Regions from separate parts of the Alkalihalophilus lindianensis genome, predicted to be linked through region 3. Evidence: riboswitches for the same ligand, from Rfam matches in the RefSeq annotation. Region 3 holds a riboswitch; each other region holds the start of a gene.
The links. Region 3 has a riboswitch for S-adenosylmethionine ahead of RYX56_RS03495 (methionine biosynthesis PLP-dependent protein). Riboswitches for the same ligand answer to the same signal wherever they lie in the genome.
Positions count from the first base shown of each region.

Region 1: linked by a shared signal. The riboswitch ahead of RYX56_RS07290 (methionine ABC transporter ATP-binding protein) and the one ahead of RYX56_RS03495 (methionine biosynthesis PLP-dependent protein) in region 3 are both predicted to bind S-adenosylmethionine.
Region 2: linked by a shared signal. The riboswitch ahead of RYX56_RS04915 (sugar ABC transporter substrate-binding protein) and the one ahead of RYX56_RS03495 (methionine biosynthesis PLP-dependent protein) in region 3 are both predicted to bind S-adenosylmethionine.
Region 4: linked by a shared signal. The riboswitch ahead of RYX56_RS17680 (pyridoxal phosphate-dependent aminotransferase) and the one ahead of RYX56_RS03495 (methionine biosynthesis PLP-dependent protein) in region 3 are both predicted to bind S-adenosylmethionine.

Region 1 covers NZ_JAWJBA010000002.1:103,969-106,170, reverse strand. The annotation lists gene RYX56_RS07295 (MFS transporter) at 1-793, shown strand, start outside; SAM riboswitch class I at 862-974, shown strand; gene RYX56_RS07290 (methionine ABC transporter ATP-binding protein) at 1,151-2,176, shown strand; gene RYX56_RS07285 (methionine ABC transporter permease) at 2,169-2,202, shown strand, end outside.
Region 2 covers NZ_JAWJBA010000001.1:914,884-917,085, forward strand. The annotation lists gene RYX56_RS04910 (sugar ABC transporter ATP-binding protein) at 1-106, opposite strand, end outside; gene RYX56_RS04915 (sugar ABC transporter substrate-binding protein) at 119-1,225, opposite strand; SAM riboswitch class I at 1,308-1,456, opposite strand; SAM riboswitch class I at 1,629-1,742, shown strand; gene RYX56_RS04920 (2,3-diketo-5-methylthiopentyl-1-phosphate enolase) at 1,821-2,202, shown strand, end outside.
Region 3 covers NZ_JAWJBA010000001.1:625,777-627,978, forward strand. The annotation lists gene prsW (glutamic-type intramembrane protease PrsW) at 1-646, shown strand, start outside; gene RYX56_RS03490 (hypothetical protein) at 667-831, shown strand; SAM riboswitch class I at 914-1,020, shown strand; gene RYX56_RS03495 (methionine biosynthesis PLP-dependent protein) at 1,108-2,202, shown strand, end outside.
Region 4 covers NZ_JAWJBA010000007.1:53,757-55,958, reverse strand. The annotation lists gene RYX56_RS17680 (pyridoxal phosphate-dependent aminotransferase) at 1-824, opposite strand, end outside; SAM riboswitch class I at 911-1,013, opposite strand; gene nfsA (oxygen-insensitive NADPH nitroreductase) at 1,109-1,867, opposite strand; gene RYX56_RS17670 (DUF418 domain-containing protein) at 2,034-2,202, shown strand, end outside.

The DNA.
Region 1 (2,202 bases), on a different contig from region 3:
TGGGACGCTATCCGACCTCTTTCATACTGTATTTGGATTAACAATGTTGACGAGTGTGCGAATCACCTTGCTGTTTGGAGCTTGCTTATTTTTCCTCGCCTTAATCCCAATTATAAAGATTCGCGAGGAACAAAAGGTGCGCAAACAGAAAACAGGGGCTAGCTCTCTTGGTAAATTGTTTACGACCCATCGCTCAAGTCTAAAGGTTATTGGACTTTTCGCCGTAGCCAATTTATTAATTGGTTTTGGGTCTGGTCTAGTCATTCCTTATTTGAACTTATATTTTACAGATCGATTTGACGTAAGTTATTCAGTGGTGGGCATTATCTTATCTTTAGGTCAAGCGATGACGGCGATCGCTTTAATGATCGGCCCAACCGTAGTACGAAAAGTAGGTGAAGTGAAAGCTGTAGTGATTCTGCAGCTCTCATCCCTTCCGTTTCTCCTCCTGACGGCTTATACAGAAGTGCTCTGGCTCGCTGTGATCGGATTTTTATTTAGGCAAGCGTTAATGAATGCGGGGAATCCGATTCAAATGGCTTTAATGATGAGAAAAGTCGATGATTCCATGAAAGGTCTTGCGAATTCAGTAGGGCAAATGGTCTTTCAATTAGGGTGGGCTGTTATGGGACCGGTGTCGACCACGCTTGTTATGATCTATGGTTCTTACTATGGTTATGCCTACGTGTTTACGATTACGGCTAGTCTTTATCTGATTGGTTCGATCTATTTCTTCCTTGTATTTAGAGAGAAAAAAGCAACGGAAAAATCTTCATCTCATCTTTCAGCATAAAATCGTTGACAGCAAAAAATCCGCCATGCTATGATGCACTCATGCAAAAGCAAACAACAACTTTATATCTCTTATCCAGAGAGGTGGAGGGACTGGCCCGATGAAACCCAGCAACCACTAAATCAACGCTTGATTTAGAAGGTGCTAATTCCTGCAAAGCATAAGCTTTGATAGATGAGACAGAGGATATCTAACATACACCTTTCTGTTCATCTTAAAACAGAAGGGTTTTTTTATGGTTATTTTTTGAACGACAACAGGGCAAATTGTCACTGAATAGATGAGCATCAACGTCTTTCAATTCTACTAATTGAGGTGAGTAGAATTGAAAGGATAGAAGGAAAGTAGGGATTAAATATGATTTCGTTACAATCGATTCGTAAACGATTCGAAACGAAAAATGGCCCGGTTCACGCAGTTGACGGTGTGGATTTAACGATTGCTGAAGGTGAGATTTTTGGGGTCATTGGATATAGTGGTGCAGGTAAAAGTACGTTGATTCGTATGTTAAATATGTTAGAAAGACCGACCGAGGGAGACGTTACTGTAGCCGGTAAAAAGCTATCGGCTCTATCAACAAAGGAGCTAAGACGAGCACGTCAGGAGATCGGCATGATATTCCAACACTTTAACTTACTTTGGTCTCGTACTGTTCGCGATAATATTGCTTTTCCTTTGGAGATAGCAGGAGTAGCAAAGCGTGAACGTGAAAAGCGTGTCAATGAATTAATCGAACTAGTCGGTTTAAAAGGACGCGGAGATAGCTATCCATCGCAATTAAGTGGTGGTCAAAAGCAGCGTGTTGGGATTGCAAGAGCTCTTGCAAACAATCCGAAAGTTTTACTTTGTGATGAAGCAACATCAGCTCTTGATCCAAAGACAACTGATTCGATTTTGGACTTGCTTGTAGATATTAATGAGAAGTTAGGATTAACGATCGTTCTCATCACGCATGAAATGCATGTCATCCGCAAAATTTGTCATCAAGTTGCTGTAATGGAGGCTGGAAAAGTCGTTGAGCAAGGTCCAGTGCTTGATGTTTTCCGTAAGCCAAAAGAAGAAATGACAAAAGAGTTTGTGAAACAGATTACGGAACCTGAGGAAACGACGGATGCGATTAAGCAAATGTTGGCTGATCACCCAGAAGGACACATTGTGCAATTAACATTTGTTGGGGAAGAAGCAGAGAGTCCATTGATTACTCAGCTTATCCGTACGTTCGATGTTGAAGTTAATATTGTTCAAGGAAAAATTACCAAGATTCATGAAGGGTCATATGGAACATTATTTGTTGCCTTAAATGGCCAAAAAGAAGAAGTGGAACGTGCCATTGCCTTTATCCAAAGCAAGAAAGTGGAAGTGGAGGTGATCACGTATGCTTGATCAATTTCTAGCTGATGTAAAAGGGG
Region 2 (2,202 bases), 290 kb from region 3:
CACCTATTAGAGCATGAGCTGTTCCAGTCTCCGCTTCAAAATAGGCATCATTAAGAGCTTTCACACCTGGAAATTCAATTGAAATATTATTCATTTGTAGATTCATACAATCACCTGTTTATTCATGATGGTTCTTTAACGTTTTAATCCAGTCCTCTTCAAACTCATCAGATTGACCCCAACCTGAAACAAGCTCTCCAAGACTAACCATGTTTACATCTCCTTGACCTTGAACTAAGTCATCTCTTGAGATCAGTGTTGCTTCTAAGTCATAAAATTGTGGTGTTTCTTCTCCTGCTAATTTTTTCGCTAAAATACGAAGGTTAATAGCCCCAATCAGCTTAGGATCAACAGCAGCTGTGTATTCCCACGCACTGTTTTCCTGCTGCATGACTTGCAAATCAGCGTTCGAAACATCAATTCCATATATTTTTATTTCATGACGACCTGCTTCTTCAATTGCACGAGCAGCGCCAATCGCAAAGGCATCCCACGTTGCAAAGATTGCATCAATTTCACCTTCTGGGTATTTGTTTAACATAGCTGATACCGCATTTTGAGTTTGAGTTGATGTGTCCTCTGCAGCCACTCCAAATCTCTCAAGCTCATTTAAGCCAGGGTTTTCATTTAACACATTTTGATAAACATTGTTTCTTCTAACCATAGGAGGAAATCCGTCCACCCATAAATATAAGATATTCGCTCCCCCGTTAAAGTCTTCTACTAGTTGTTCAAGAGCAAGAGAAGCTAATTCTTCATCATCTTGAGAAGTTAACGTTACACCTTCAATGTTTTCTAAATCCTCGTTCGAATCAAAAGTTACAACCTCGATTCCTTGATCAACCGCGCGCTGTACCGCATCAACAGTAGCAGCATCATCCCCATGAGAGAGAACAAGCCCATCATAATCATCATCTATTGCTTGTGAAATGGCATCATGGTACCTAGCTGTATCCCCATTTGCAGTGAAAATATCGACATTAAAGCCGATAGATTCTCCTTCTTCTTTTACACCTGCTAAGAATTGTGCAGTATGATCATCCCCGCCAATTTTTCGGATTACTTTCACCTTGGACCCTTCACCAGTAGCAAATCGTTCAGGAACGCCTTCAAGATTGACATCTTCTTGTGCACGGCTCGCTTCCTCGCCACTTCCGCAACCTACTAACAAGATTGCCGAAGCAATTGTCACTCCCCATGCTTTAACCCAATTTACTCTTTTCACCTTTCATCTCTCCCCTTTTTCTCTTTATCAAATAGAAAAGCCACTTTCTGTTTAAGAAAGAGGCCGAATGAATGAATCCGTCCTCTTATCTTTCAGGCCGGTGACTTGCACCGTCTGTTGGATGTAGCACCGTGCCTTAAAACCTTAAAGGTTTTCACCGAATAGATAGGGTGAGTAGGTCGGTTGCCGGGCTTCATAGGGCCAATTCCCTCAGCCAGCTCTCGATAAGAGTTGCTATGTAGTTGATCTCAAGTTTTTCCAAATTTGAGAGGTTGAGTGTAATGATACGAGCGATCGATTCTTTTGTCAATAGATTCTAACAATTAATTTTTTCAATTGACAGACTTCTCGACAACTGTCATAATTCATTACAACGTTTTCGATAATTTCATACAACCATAAACTCTTATTATGAGCAGGTGGAGGGACGAGCCCTATGAAACCCGGCAACCTGTTTCAACACATTCGTGTTGATTCAAGGTGCTAATTCTCACAGCGTAAGCTTGAAAGATAAGAGGACATTCTATGATCCATTCAGTCCTCTTTCAATGTTGAAGAGGACTTTTTATTTGATGAGAGGAGGACTCAACTTACTATGAGTCACATTACAGCAACCTATCTTGTTCACGACCGTAAAGGAGATCTCCACAAAAAAGCTGAATCGATTGCACTCGGCTTAACGATTGGTTCTTGGACGCATCTTCCTGCGCTTGAAAAAAAACAACTAGAAAAACATAAAGGGGAAGTTGTAGACGTTCAGGCTCTACCTGAAAACGAGGATACAAATCGTTACTTCAAAGAGGGACGTAGTGCAGGATTAATTAAGATCGCCTACCCTTCAGCCAATTTCAGTCCAGACCTGCCAGCCATTTTAACGACCCTTTTCGGAAAGTTATCTTTAGATGGTGAAGTAAAGCTTGTGGATATTCAACTTGACCCTCAATTAGAATCTAAATTCCCTGGCCCGCAATACGGAA
Region 3 (2,202 bases):
GTTTGCCATATTGACAGCCGCGATCGCACCAGCAATGGCGTTATTATCATATTTTTATTTGAGAAATGATTATGAATCAACCGTAAATGCCTTAGTTTTTCGAACCTTTATTATTGGACTTATCCTTGTTTTTCCTGTTATGGTATTGCAGTACGCATTTACCGTAGAGGGCTTTTTTGAAAGAGATTTACTTAAGGCTTTTGTCTTATATGGGTTTTTTGAAGAATTCTTTAAATGGTTTATGCTTTATTTTTTTGCTTATCAATATGGGCAGATGACACGGAGATATGATGGAATTGTCTATGGCGTATCTTTATCTCTTGGATTTGCATCAATGGAAAATGTATTTTACATGCTTGCTCATGGACTCGAAACTGCTGTAGCTCGGGCTTTATTACCTGTATCCAGTCATGCACTATATGGAGTCATAATGGGTTATTATATTGGACGAGCAAAAATGGAAGCATCAAAACGAAAGTGGTTTTTAATGCTTTCTTTAGTAACTCCTGTTGTATTACATGGGTTATATGACTTTATTTTACTGACGTTTGGTATGTATTTTCTGATTGGTTTAGTGCCATTTATGATTGGACTTTGGATCTTGGCTCTAAATAAGGTAAAATGGGCTAATAAGCTTGATCATTAAATTTGAAAGGGGAATGAAAGATGGTCGGAGAACGTTATCGTATAGTCATTCGTTGCCCGAAGTGCGGAGAGAAGTATATTTTGCGTGGCAAACAGAATGATGAAGGGGAATATGAAACAGGATTTAAGCAATGTGTGTGTGGAAATAATGATGATTTGAAAGTTGACGCAACCCCTGAATCTTAAAAAAGACTTGCAAAATCTTTTGAATTGTTGTAATTTTAGTTCAACGTAAAAAGTTTATTTCGAAATTTCATAAAACATATAATTCTTATCAAGAGAGACGGAGGGAATGGCCCGAAGAAGTCTCAGCAACCAGCCTTTTTGAAGAGGTCAGGTGCTAATTCCATCAAGCGTAGGCTTGAAAGATAAGAAGAAGCCAATGAGTGAATGGACACCTTCTTCTTATTTTATAAGTTGAGGTGTCTTTTTATTTAGGTACTGGTATTAGGAGGAGAGAACATGACAAAAGAGAAACATGCAACTGACGTCGTTCAAATTGGGAATAGAGGAAAAGAACATACAGGTACAGTTAATACGCCTATCTATTTATCAACAGCATACAGACATACAGGTATTGGGGAATCAACAGGATATGATTATGCTAGAACGGGTAACCCAACACGTGAAGTGGTGGAACAAGCTATTGCCTCTCTTGAAGAAGGAGATCGTGGATTTGCTTGTAGCTCTGGGATGGCTGCCATTCAAACTGTCTTTTCTTTATTTGAAATGGGAGATGAGATTTTAGCTACAAAAGACCTTTATGGTGGAACGTATCGCTTGTTTGAAGAAGGTTGGAAGCGTTGGGGATTAACATTTTCTTATGTAGACCCAAGAGAGCTCGACCTTGTTGAGGATGCAATCAATGAAAAGACTAAAGCTATTTTTATAGAAACACCTACTAATCCTTTGATGCAAGAAGCCTGTATCCGCTCTTTAGCTGATATTTGTAAAAAGCATCAAATTTTATTAATTGTAGACAATACTTTCTACACGCCGTTAATCCAGCAGCCTATTGTAGAGGGCGCGGACATTGTAGTTCATAGCGCTTCTAAGTATTTAGGTGGACATAATGATGTCATTGCTGGTCTTGTGGTCGCAAAAGGCAAAGAGCTCTCAGAGAGAATTGGCTACTACCATAACGGGATTGGAGCAACGCTTAGTGCATTTGATTCTTGGTTATTAATTCGGGGGATGAAAACACTTGCGCTTAGAATGGAAAAACACGAGCAAAATGCGAAGGAAATCGTCCGTTATTTACAAAAAAGTGAATGTGTAACGGATGTGTTATACCCAGGTCGAGGGGGAATGGTCTCATTTAGAATTCAGGATGAACAATGGGTCAATCCGTTTTTACAGCAGTTGAAACTGATCTCTTTTGCCGAAAGTTTAGGGGGCGTAGAGAGTTTAATGACGTATCCTGCTACACAAACACATGCCGATATTCCAGAAGAGGTTCGAGTTCAAAATGGCGTATGTAATCGATTGTTACGATTCTCTGTGGGGATCGAAAGAGCTGAAGATCTCCTTGAAGACTTAGAGCAAGCATTTCTTTAT
Region 4 (2,202 bases), on a different contig from region 3:
AATATACTGCAGAAAAGATGATCTTGTAGCTGTTCAATCGCGCGAACGACGCTTTTGTTTCCAACAACAAAGCCCACACGCCACCCTGCCATATTGTAAGACTTAGATAAAGTCATTACTTCTACACCGACATCTTTTGCCCCTTTTAACTGCAAGAAACTCAGAGGCTTTACTCCATCAAAACCAATGGCGCCGTAGGCAAAATCGTGAACAATACAAATATCATGTCTTTGTCCAATTTCAATGGCATCTTGAAAGAGCGTCGGCGTCGCAACAGCTCCTGTTGGGTTATTTGGATAATTCAAGAACATCAATTTTGCTTTCTTTAATGTATCCTCGCTAAGCTTTGAGAAATCTGGGTGGAAGCCCAATTCTTCTAATAAAGGCATCATATGCATGCTTGCCCCACTTAACTCTACGCCTGACCAATAATCTGGATAACCTGGATCAGGAACAAGAGCCAGATCTTCTGGATTCAACAAGCACTGGCTTAATTCAATAAGCCCTGTTTTGGCCCCGCCGAGTACAGCAACTTCATTCGCAGGATCAATTTCTACCCCGTACTCTCTGTAATAATAGTCGGCAACCGCTTCCTTTAAAAAGGAGTGACCCGCAAATGGTGCATATTTATGATGAACAGGATTTTCGGCCGCTTCTTTTAATTTATCAACAATGTGAGTAGGTGTTGGCTGGTCCGGATTGCCTTGTCCTAGATTAATCACATCATCATGCTTACTACTAATTTCATTTACTTTTTTCACTAGCTTCGCGAAAAATTGACTGGGCAATCGTTTCATTGCCTCAGATTGTTCAAACGTTTTCATCTCTCTCACCTCTATCATTCTATCTCTCAATAAAAAAAGAGCCCTTTTCAAATTCTGAAAAAGGCTCTTGTCCGAATAAGACAATTCGCTTATCTCTCAGAATACAAGATTCTGCAGGAAGGAGCACCTTTCCAAATGGCGGTTGCTGGACGTCGTCGGGCCTGTTCCCTCGGTCTCTCTTGATAAGTGATGATTATTCATTTTTGTCTAACGCCCTATGAAAGCGCTACACATTATGTAATTACTCTTTATGAATGAGAGTTTACAGAATTGTTAACGATTTGTCAATCTTTGTTGCTAGAATATAAAAATCCTTGCTTCTTTAAAAATGTATCTAGATGAGCTCGCTTTGGTGTTGAAAAATGCGCTGACATCATTTCACTCCATGTAGTCACACGTTTTCCGCTTGTTCGATCTGTGTAGTAACGTTTCATTTCTTGATCATATTTTTCTAGGGCTGCATCAATTTGCTCATGGTTATACGTTTCATAATGCACAGAAGCCGCTTCAGGTAATCTTGGCTTTTGGGTAGGATCTTGATTAGGCTGTCCTACACATAACCCCATCACCGGGAACGTATAATCTGGTAGAGAAAGTAACTCACTTACTTCATCTGGCAGGTTACGAATGCCACCAATCATCACTCCACCGAGTTCATAGGACCTTGCAGCCACTAACATATTTTCAGCAACAAGCGCCGCGTCCACAGCACCAACAAGAACTTGCTCAATTCCACTAACTTCAAAACTTTTCTGATGAAGCTCACTTGCTTTTTTCAAGCGACTAAAATCTGCACAAATGACAAAGAAGACAGGACATTGTGCAACATATGCTTGATTTCCGACTAACTCTGCTAGCTTGTCTTTTTTCTTTTGGTCTTGAATCACAACGATACTATACGCTTGAACATGATGAGAGGTTGGTGCCCATCTACCTGATTCTACAATATTCTCGATTTGCTCTTGGCTCACCTTTTCATTTGTAAATGATCGGATAGAGCGATGGCTTTGAAGTAACCGTATTGAATCATTTTGCATCATCATCAACCCTTTACTAGTATTTATTCATTAGTTTACATGAAAAGGGCCGATCATCAAAAGAAGAAGGCTCAGTACTTTTAATGAACGAACCCCTTGTTCGCTCATTAGAAATATTTTACAATGAAACTATTCACTTCAACTTCAGCTTATTAGAAAAGGAGAAAACCTCATGACCACACGAGCAACTTCGATCCAAGATAACGAACGAATTGCCTCTCTTGATATGATGCGTGGCCTCGCATTGCTAGGAATTCTATTAGCTAATAGTCTTCATTTTCAATACGGTCTTTTTTTGATTCCTAGTCTACATGATTATTACCCACTCGGTACGATTGACC